Regions from separate parts of the Exiguobacterium sp. SH1S1 genome, predicted to be linked through region 2. Evidence: predicted binding sites of a transcription regulator. Region 2 holds the regulator's gene; the other holds the start of a gene.
What was found. The regulator LexA, encoded in region 2, represses DNA repair genes until DNA is damaged. The targets are predictions, from matches to a motif close to CGAACATATGTTCG.
Positions count from the first base shown of each region.

Region 1: uvrB (excinuclease ABC subunit UvrB) is a predicted target of LexA. The motif match lies at 3,008-3,021, and genes of this name have one in related genera.

Region 1 is NZ_SJUZ01000001.1:556,963-562,523, forward strand. Features, by position in the region: gene uvrA (excinuclease ABC subunit UvrA) at 1-977, opposite strand, end outside; gene uvrB (excinuclease ABC subunit UvrB) at 978-2,954, opposite strand; gene EVJ23_RS02855 (sulfite exporter TauE/SafE family protein) at 3,098-3,955, shown strand; gene EVJ23_RS02860 (MIP/aquaporin family protein) at 4,055-4,762, shown strand; gene glpK (glycerol kinase GlpK) at 4,793-5,561, shown strand, end outside.
Region 2 is NZ_SJUZ01000001.1:105,988-111,548, forward strand. Features, by position in the region: gene EVJ23_RS00545 (DUF896 domain-containing protein) at 1-112, opposite strand, end outside; gene EVJ23_RS00550 (YneB family resolvase-like protein) at 173-817, opposite strand; gene EVJ23_RS00555 (hypothetical protein) at 891-1,127, opposite strand; gene lexA (transcriptional repressor LexA) at 1,328-1,948, shown strand; gene EVJ23_RS00565 (metal-binding protein) at 1,948-2,388, shown strand; gene glnA (type I glutamate--ammonia ligase) at 2,492-3,832, opposite strand; gene EVJ23_RS00575 (MerR family transcriptional regulator) at 3,878-4,282, opposite strand; gene EVJ23_RS00580 (methionine gamma-lyase family protein) at 4,376-5,561, opposite strand, start outside.

The DNA of each region.
Region 1 (5,561 bases), 450 kb from region 2:
ATCGAGGCGAGCAGCTGCGGATAATATTGCGAGCTCGTCGGCTGCCATGCGACGACCGCTCCTTCTTTCAGCGTCTTCGACGGGTCTGGGATGACGAGCTCCGGGTCGACGTCGAGTTTCGTACCGAGACCGTCACACGTCGGGCAGGCCCCGAACGGTGAGTTGAACGAGAACATGCGCGGCTCGAGCTCACCGATCGAGAAGCCACAGATCGGGCAAGCATGGTGTTCGCTAAACAACAACTCGGTCCCGTCCATCTTGTCGATGATGGCGCGGCCGTCCGCGAGGCGGAGTGCCGTCTCGAGTGAATCGGCGAGGCGGCCTTCGACGTCAGCGCGGACGACGAGCCGGTCGACGACGACCTCGATCGAATGTTTCTTGTTCTTGTCGAGCTCGATGTCATCGGTCAGTTCGATCGTTTCCCCGTTGACGCGGACACGGACGAACCCTTCTTTTTTGAGCGAGTCGAACACTTTGACGTGCGTGCCTTTCCGTCCCGACACGATCGGCGCCAAGATTTGCAGGCGCGTCTTCTCCGGGAGCTCCATCACTTGGTCGACCATCTGTGAGATCGTCTGGCTTGAGATCTCGATGCCGTGGCGTGGGCAGACGGGTTTCCCGATGCGGGCGAACAAGAGTCGTAAGTAGTCATAGATCTCCGTCACCGTCCCGACGGTCGAGCGCGGGTTCCGGCTCGTCGTCTTCTGATCGATCGAGATGGCCGGGCTCAACCCTTCGATCGTATCGACGTCCGGCTTGTCCATCTGTCCGAGGAACTGACGGGCGTATGCCGACAGGCTCTCGACGTAACGGCGCTGCCCTTCGGCGTAAATCGTATCGAATGCGAGCGATGACTTCCCTGATCCCGACAGACCCGTCAAGACGACGAGCTGGTCACGAGGGATATCGATATCAATGTTTTTCAAGTTGTTGACGCGCGCCCCTTTGATGACGATCGCATTTTTCTTTTCAGCCATTTAATTCCCTACCTTCAACTCCAAGATTAAGTCACGCAATTCGGCCGCCCGCTCGAACTGAAGATCGCGGGCCGCTTGTTTCATTTCTTCTTCTAGTTTGCCGATTGCCGCCTCGCGCTCGTCTTGATTCATCGAGCTGAGCGACTCGAGCACTTCTTCTTCGGCAGCGACGGTCGCGCGGATGACGCCGCGCACTTCTTTGCGGATCGTCTGCGGCGTGACGCCGTGCTCTTCATTGTATTCTTGTTGGATCGTCCGACGGCGGTCGGTCTCCCCGATCGCCCGCGTCATCGAATCGGTCATCTTGTCCGCGAACAGGATGACGTGGCCGTTCGAGTTACGGGCCGCCCGTCCGATCGTCTGGATGAGTGACCGGTCAGAACGAAGGAACCCTTCCTTGTCGGCGTCGAGGATCGTGACGAGACTCACTTCCGGGATATCGAGCCCTTCCCGCAGCAAGTTGATCCCGACGAGGACGTCGTATTTGCCGAGCCGCAGGTCACGGATGATCTCGATCCGTTCGAGCGTCTTGATCTCGGAGTGCATATAGTTGACCTTGATGCCCGCTTCACGGAGATAGTCCGACAAGTCTTCGGCCATCTTCTTCGTGAGCGTCGTCACGAGGACGCGTTCGTCCTGTTTGATGCGGTCGCGGATCTGGTCCATCAAGTAGTCGATCTGTCCTTTGATCGGGTGGATCTCGATTGTCGGGTCGAGTAGACCCGTCGGCCGGATGATCTGCTCGATCATGTTTGGTGTATGCTCGAGCTCGTACGGGCCCGGTGTCGCCGAGATGAAGATCGCCTGATTCAACTTCTTCTCGAACTCCTCGAACTTGAGTGGACGGTTGTCCTTGGCCGATGGTAGACGGAAACCGTGGTCGACGAGCATTTGTTTGCGCGCCTGGTCGCCGTTGAACATCCCGCGGACTTGCGGCAGCGTCACGTGTGACTCGTCGGCGATGAGCAAGAAGTCTTTCGGGAAGTAGTCGATGAGCGTGTACGGCGTCGCCCCTTCTTCCGTCAAGTTCAGATGGCGTGAATAGTTCTCGATGCCTGAACAGTAGCCCATCTCGCGCATCATCTCGAGGTCGTAGTTCGTCCGCTGCTCGAGACGTTGCGCTTCGAGCAGTTTGCCTTCTTCGCGGAATTTCTCGAGCTGTTGCTCGAGCTCGGCCTCGATGTTGACGATTGCCTTTTGCAGCTTCTCGTCGCGGGTGACGAAGTGGGATGCCGGGAAGATCGAGACGTGTTCACGGTCGGCGATGATCTCGCCGGTGAGCGGGTTCATCTCGCGGATACGGTCGATCTCGTCACCGAAGAATTCGACGCGCAAGCACTGCTCGTCGCGTGACGCCGGGAAGATCTCGACGACGTCGCCGCGGACACGGAAGCGCCCGCGTTGGAAATCGATGTCGTTCCGTTCATATTGGATGTCGATCAATTTGCGGAGCATCTGGTCGCGCCCCATCTCTTTGCCGACGCGGAGACTCAAGACGAGACTGTTGTATTCTTCCGGGTTACCGAGACCGTATATACACGATACAGATGCGACGATGATGACATCATCCCGCTCGAACAAGGACGACGTCGCCGAGTGGCGGAGCTTGTCGATCTCGTCGTTGATCGAGGCATCTTTCTCGATGAACGTGTCGGTCGACGGCACGTACGCCTCCGGTTGATAGTAGTCATAATAGCTGACGAAATATTCGACGGCGTTGTTCGGGAAAAACTCTTTGAACTCGGAATAGAGCTGGCCGGCGAGCGTCTTGTTGTGGGCTAAGACGAGCGTCGGTTTCTTCACTTCCTGGATGACGTTCGACACGGTGAACGTCTTCCCGGTGCCGGTCGCACCGAGCAGCGTCTGATAACGGTCGCCACGGTTGACGCCTTCGATGAGCTGGCGGATCGCCTCCGGCTGGTCGCCGGCCGGACTATATTCCGAATGTAATTCGAACGGAAGCTTGATCTTGTCCATATATATTCCTCGCTTTCTATCCCTTGCATATTGACTTGATTATAGCACATACACGAACAAATATTCGCTTCTGAGACGCTTCCCAAACCGCTCTCCGATTCGCTATAGTGAGGAGGAATCTAAACAGAAATGGGTGGGTCGTCATGTGGTCACTTCTCTTTATCCCGCTCGGCGCGGTCGTCGGCGCCTTGTCCGGTTTCTTCGGTATCGGGGGCGGTGTCATCATCGTCCCGGTGCTCTTGTTCAACGGATACTCGGCGGCCGAGGCGGTCGCGACGTCACTTTTGTTCGTCGTCGGCACGAGCCTGTCCGGAGCGAAGAAGCACTCGTCGCTCGGAAACGTGTCATGGTCGAACGGTCTCACGGTCGGTCTGGCCGGTGCCGTCACCGCGCAGCTGTCGAGCCGGGTCGTGCTGTCGATCTCCGGGACGTATGACTGGTTGCTGAATGTTTTCTATTTGCTTATCCTCTCTTATTTTGCCGTTACGCTTCTAAAGAAAACATCAAAGCCACCGAAACGCAAAAAATCTGGATTCGCCGCAAGTTTCTTCATCGGTGCGATCGCCGGGCTCTTGTCGGCGCTCCTCGGCATCGGCGGCGGTTTCATCATCGTCCCGTTGCTCGTGAGTTGGCTCGGTTTTTCGACGCACCGTGCCGTCGGGACGAGCCTTGCCGCCGTCCTGTTCATCTCGCTCGGCGGACTCATCGGTTACTTGCCTTCGTTGTCGCTTGATTATGTCGCGCCGCTCGCCTTGGTGACAGGTGCTTTCATCGGTGCCCCATTCGGCGCAGCGCTCACGAATCGTTATCGGGACCATGAGATTTCAAGACGACTCGCTTGGCTCTACTTGACTGTCATCGCCTCGATTGTGCTCGACCTCGGGGCGACATGGTGGACACCGTTGTCTTTCGTGAGCTTAGGGGTTCTCTTCATCTTTCTCGTCGGGATCACCCTTGATTTTTCCAAACATTTTACCAGTCCGAACCACTTTCCTCATTAAAAAGTGGTTTTTTTCAATATCTTGGTTTTAAAGCGCTTTCAAACGGGGGATATAGAAAAGTGGTAAGCCAAATCCAATATGGAAGGAAGGGAGTATCACATGTCAGCATTTGTCAGCGAAATTATCGGTACAATGCTACTCATCTTGCTCGGTAACGGTGTCGTCGCCGGCGTCGTCCTCCGCCACTCGAAAGCCGAGAACGGCGGCTGGATCGTCATCACGTTCGGTTGGGGTCTCGCCGTTATGGTCGGGGTGTACGCCGCAGGTATTTACGGAGGCGCGCACATCAACCCGGCCGTCACAATCGGCCTCGCCACGAGCGGGGCATTCCCATGGGAAGATGTGCCACTGTACATCCTTGCCCAGTTCATCGGGGCGTTCATCGGGGCCGTACTCGTCTACGTACACTACAAACCGCACTATGACGCGACCGACGACCCGGGTGCGAAGCTCGCGACGTTCTCGACCGCTCCTGGTATTCGGAACACTCCGTTCAACTTGATCTCGGAGATCATCGGAACATTCGTCCTCGTCTTCGCTTTACTATCGTTCGGGGCCAACACGTTCACAGATGGATTAAACCCGCTCATCGTCGGTTTCTTGATCGTCTCGATCGGTCTCTCGCTCGGTGGAACGACCGGTTATGCGATCAACCCGGCCCGTGACCTTGGACCGCGGATCGCGCATGCGATACTCCCAATCAAAGGCAAAGGGACGTCCGACTGGGGCTATTCATGGATTCCAGTCGTCGGACCGATCATCGGCGCTGTCATCGCCGCGTTGCTCTATGGTATCCTCGTCCCATAATCACCCTAACTTCTAAGGAGGCACATTCATATGGACAAAGAAAAACGGTATATTTTAGCAATCGACCAAGGTACGACCAGTTCACGGGTCATCATCTTCGACCACGACGGCAAGATCGTCACGACCGCTCAGCGCGAGTTCAAGCAGTACTTCCCGAAACCAGGCTGGGTCGAGCATAACGCCAACGAGATCTGGGGTTCGGTCCTCGCCGTCATGGCCGAGGCGTTCGGTTCGGCCGACATCGACCCGAAAGAGATCGCGGCCATCGGCATCACGAACCAACGGGAGACGACGGTCGTCTGGGAGAAGTCGACCGGCAGACCTGTCTACAACGCCGTCGTCTGGCAATCGCGTCAGACTGCCGGCATCTGTGACGAATTGAATGCGGCCGGTCACGCCGACTTGTTCCGCGACAAGACCGGATTATTGATCGACGCTTACTTCTCGGGGACGAAAGTGAAATGGATCCTCGACAACGTCGAAGGCGCCCGTGAGAAAGCGGAAGCCGGGGAATTGTTGTTCGGAACGATCGACACGTGGCTCATCTGGAAACTCTCGGGCGGTCTCGCGCACGTCACCGACTACTCGAACGCGTCACGGACGCTCATGTACAACATCTACGAGCAGAAGTGGGACGATGAGTTGCTCGACATCCTCACCGTACCAAAGTCGATGCTGCCTGAAGTCAAGCCATCGAGTGAAGTATACGCTCACACGATTCCGTACCACTTCTTCGGATTCGAAGTCCCGATTGCCGGCGCGGCCGGTGACCAACAAGCCGCCTTGTTCGGCCAAGCCT
Region 2 (5,561 bases):
AATATTGTTGACGCAACGCTTGTTGCTCGTCCATCTCTTGTTGTGACAAGCCGTCTGTCTTTGCCTTGTTGGCGAGGAAGTTAATCCGCTCCAATTGTTCGGGTGCTAACATGAGGTTCGCCCCCTCTCTACTGAATTTGTAGTTCTACTGTACAAAATCAGGGCGCAGGAATCAAGTTTCTGGCACTGCCACATGTTCCAAATAGCGACGGTTCACAGTCGCTTTCGAGACTTCGTAGCCGAATCCGCGGAGCGTGGCCGCGATCTCAGCGAAGGTGAGCCCCCGCTCCCGAAGTTGGACGATCTCCTCGATCGGCACTTCGATCCGGCTCCTCCCACCTTGGTCATGGTGCTGAATATTGCGTTGCGGGTTGAAGCCGTTCGCGACCGCCCGGCGCATGCCGCGCGATATCTTGGCGTTATGAATCTTCCGTTGATACTCCTCGACGACGCTGACAATCTCAAGCACCATCTTCTCGGCGTCGGAGACGACATATTCGTCGGACGACTGCATCGTCAACAGCCGGACGTTATGCTTCATGAGCGTATGCAAGATGGCGATTTTTGCATTCCCTCGGCCAAGGCGACTGTCATCGCTCACGAGCACGGCATCGAGCTTTGACGCCGACACATGCTCTAACAGATCGAGCAGACCCGTCCGATTGACCTCGAAACCGCTCTCTTGTTCGGTGATCACATCGATCACTTCCGCATCGAGACGTTTGGCCATCTGTAACAATTCCGCTTCTTGCCTCATGAGCGAGGTTTCCTGAGTTGACTTGTTCGTCGATACGCGACAATAAATGACGACTCGCATCTCGTCACTCCCTTTCTTTCCAGTCATCCTTTTACGATACACAGGATGAGCGGGTGTTCGCAATCCAAATCGATCATTCAGCGGCGAACCACGTCGTTTTCCGTTCTTCTTTTTCCGCACGTTCCGCTAACAGCTGGGCTTCGAGCGTTTCCGCTTCGTTGAACGCAACTTCTTGTTCGATACTTCTTTCGACCGTCATCACTGTCGGCTCGACAACTTCGCCTTGGCGAAACTCGCCGACTAAGTAAAAGGCGAACATCCCAAGCACTACCATTCCGACCAATATGAATCCGTTGATTGTATCTTTCATTTGAACCGCCTCCAAATATGAGAATATGCGTTCTTAGGAACGTCTGTTCGTTTATCTGTTCTCATCATAAAACAAGAACTTCTGTTCGGTCAAGAAAAAACGAACGAATGTTTGTACGCTCATATGTTCTTGTGTTAAAATAAATCCATAAAGAATAGGATGCGTTCGCAGGTTATTCGACATAAACGAGGTGAAATCCATTGAAAAAAATGTCAGCAAGACAGCAACAGATTCTTGATTTTATAAAAGCTGAAGTTCGGACGAAGGGTTATCCGCCGTCAGTCCGAGAAATTGGTGAAGCCGTCGGTCTCGCATCGAGCTCGACCGTGCACGGTCACTTGGACCGTCTTGAAAAACGTGGATTGATTCGGCGCGATAAGACAAAACCGCGCGCGCTCGAAGTGTTGAGCGAGGACGCCCCGTCAATCGAGGAGCGTGAGACGGTCATGTACGTCCCGGTCATCGGGAAAGTTACGGCCGGAACACCGATCACGGCGATCGAGAACGTGGAAGAACACTTCCCGCTCCCGGCCCATATCGTCGGTTCGGATAACGTGTATATGCTCTCCGTCTCTGGCGATTCGATGATCAACGCCGGAATCCTCGACGGGGACCGCGTACTCGTGAGACAACAGAACACGGCAGACAATGGAGAGATTGTCGTCGCGATGACGGACGAGGGTGAGGCGACCGTCAAACGGATCTACAAAGAGGCGTCGAAAGTCCGACTCCAGCCGGAGAACGATGAACTTGAGGCGATGTATTTCGATAACGTATCCATTTTAGGGAAGGTCATCGGTGTATACCGGACGATCCATTAATGGCTAGCGGCAAGACACATACGCGTACGAACCTCGTGGCAATCGGTGCTTTAGCGATTGCCACGCCTTTTATTGATGTCGATATCCCGACTACCCTTTTCCTCGGTGCGCTTATCGGGACGTTCTGGCTCTCCCCGGACCTCGATTTAAAATCGGATGCATACTATCGGTGGGGACCGCTGCGTGGCTTTTGGCTCCCTTACGTGAAGCTGATGCCGCACCGGTCTCCGCTGTCGCACTTGCCGGTGTTGAGCGATCTCATTCGTGTCATCTACCTTGGCTTCCCGCTCGCGCTCATCCTTACGTTCACTCCGTATGAAGCGGTTGTGAAGACGTGGCTCGACTTGAACGGCATCCCGTTCTTCCTCGGTCTCGTGTTCGCGACGACGCTCCATACGGCACTCGACTATGCGTCCACATTTTTCAAACGTGCGTTCTAATCGCAAAACAAGCGACCACTCAATTTCGAGTGGTCGCTTGTTTTGACTAAAAAAACGCCCGATCCAAGAAACTGGATCGAGCGTTTTTTCAAGTTCATTTGACTTAGTAGAGCGTCATGTACTGATCGCGTTCCCACTCTGTTACTTGCGTGCGGAACATGTCCCACTCGATCTCTTTCAACTCGAGGAAGTGTTCGCCGATATGGTCACCGAGCGAATCCATGACGATTTTGTCGGCGCGGAGTACTTCGAGCGCGTCGAAGAGTGTCGCCGGAAGATCGTCGATCCCGTTCGCAACACGCTCTGGCTTGTCCATCACGTAGATGTTGCTGTCGATCGGTTTCGGTGCTTTCAAATCTTTCTCGATGCCGTCAAGACCAGAAGCCAAGAGGGCCGAGAGCGCGAGGTACGGGTTCGCCGCCGGGTCGACCGAACGTACTTCGATACGTGTCGAGAGGCCGCGGGCAGCCGGTACACGAACGAGCGGTGAACGGTTACGAGCGCTCCATGCGACGTAGCATGGTGCTTCGTATCCAGGCACGAGACGCTTGTACGAGTTGACCGTTGGGTTACAGATCGCCGTGAACGCACGTGCGTGCTCAAGGATACCAGCTGTGAAGGCGCGTGCCGTATCCGAGAGCTCCATGTCACCGTTCGGGTCGTAGAACACGTTCGTGTCGCCTTTAAAGAGTGACATGTTCGCATGCATCCCTGAACCGTTGACACCATAGAGTGGTTTCGGCATGAACGTCGCGTGAAGGCCATACTTCGCCGCGATCGTCTTGACGACGAGTTTGAACGTTTGGATGTTGTCGGCAGTCGTTACCGCATCCGCGTATTTGAAGTCGATTTCATGCTGTCCTGGTGCGACTTCGTGGTGTGACGCTTCGATCTCGAAGCCCATGTTTTCGAGCTCGATAACGATTTCTTTACGGCAGTTCTCGCCTGAATCGACCGGTGCCAAGTCGAAGTAACCGCCTTGGTCGTTCAATTCGAGTGTCGGCTGTCCGTTCAAGTCTTTCTTGAAGAGGAAGAATTCTGGCTCTGGTCCGACGTTGAACGCTGTGAAGCCGAGCTTTTGCATGTGCTCGAGGTTGCGTTTCAAAATGCCGCGCGGGTCACCGCTGAACGGTGTGCCGTCCGGATTATAAATATCACAAATTAAGCGAGCGACTTTACCGCTGCCGTCTGTCCATGGGAAGACAACCCACGTGTTAAGGTCTGGATAGAGGTACATGTCTGATTCCTCGATGCGTACGAACCCTTCGATTGAAGAGCCATCGAACATCATCTTGTTATCAAGTGCTTTGTCCAATTGGCTGATTGGCACCTCGACGTTTTTAATCGTACCGAGGATATCCGTGAATTGAAGACGAATAAAGCGTACGTCCTCTTCTTGTGCGATCCGTTTGATGTCTTCTTTTGTGAACGTTTTTCTGGCCATGGTAAAAGTCCCCTCTCACATTGTGTAATGGTTTGTGTACTGGCGTCATCGATAAAAACGTGACAACTCTCCTTGGATGAGCGACGTTTTATTGAAACGACCAGCTTCTTGAAGCTGCGTTTTCAATAATTGATGTAACTCTTTCTCGGAAATCTTTGGCGGTTCGCTTGGCGGGGCCGTAGAAGCAGATTGTTCTGTCTCTTTGGCACCGTCGTTGTCGAGCATATGGCGAATCGCCGCCAAGTTGAAGCCTTGGTCAATGAAATCTTTGATTGCGAGTAAACGTTCGACATCATTAAAGGAATAAAGTCGTCGTTTCGATTCCGTCCGACTAGGCGAAACCAGACCCTGTTCTTCGTAATATCGAATCTGCCTGCCTGTCAGTTGCGTCAGATCTTGGACGATCCCAATCGGAAACAACGGGTTGGAGCGACGAAATTGATCGGCCATCCCTTACCCCTCCTTTTCTGTCTCACAATGTGAGAATAATACATGACAACTTTCCTGTCAATAGATGTTAAGAAAGTTAACATGACATTTCGGTTACAACGTTTGAGTTGAATTTTCACGGTCAAATGTGACGAGCCCTTTCGTCCGCAATTGGCTCAAGGCGAGCATTAACGCGACTTTAACGTGCGCATAGGTCAAGCCGCCTTGGACGTATGCCGTGTACGGTGCCCGGAGCGGTCCGTCCGCTGATAGTTCGATCGACGAACCTTGGATGAACGTCCCGGCTGCCATGATGACGTCATCCTCATATCCTGGCATATAGGCCGGTACCGGCAGTGCGTGGGCGTTGACCGGGGACGCCATCTGAATGCTCTGACAGAACGCGATCATCTTGTCGCGGTCGCGGAACGTGACCGATTGAATCAAATCGGTCCGCCGTGACGTATAATGCGGATCGGTTTCAAAACCGAGCAGGCCGAGCAGGCTCGCCGTCAAATGGGCCCCTTTCAACGCTTGGGCGACCGTGTGCGGCGCCATATAAAAGCCTTGATACATCTCCTGCAGCGAATAGAGCGACGGACCGGCCTCGCTGCCGATGCCTGGCGTCGTCATCCGGAACGAGCATCGTTCGATCAATGCTTTCGTCCCGGCGATATAGCCACCCGTCTTCGCCAAGCCACCGCCCGGGTTTTTAATGAGCGAACCGGCCATGAGGTCGGCCCCGACATGTGTCGGCTCAATCGTCTCGACAAATTCGCCGTAGCAGTTGTCGACGAAGACGAACACGTGCGGGTGCGCTGCTTTGATCGCCGCGATCGCCTCGCCGATTTCACGCACCGGGATGCTGCGTCGATTGGCGTACCCTTTCGAACGTTGGATGCCGACGAGCTTCGTCTCGGGGCGGATCCGTTCGATCGCAGCCGCGACATCGATTTGATCGTCTTTCAACTCGACCGTATCGTAGCCGACACCGAGTTCTTTCAATGAACCGCGGCCGTCGCCGCGGATGCCGACGATCTCTTCAAGCGTATCGTACGGTTTACCCGTGATATACAAGAGTTCATCTCCCGGTAACAACACACCGAACAAGGCGATCCCGATCGCGTGTGTCCCCGAGATGATTTGCGGACGACAGAGGGCGAGTTCGGCCCCGAACACGTCCGCATAGATCGACTCGAGCGTGTCGCGCCCGATATCGTCATAGCCGTACCCGGTCGTCGGATTGAAATGAAAGTCTGACACTTTATGCTTCTTGAACGATTCGAGGACACGGTATTGG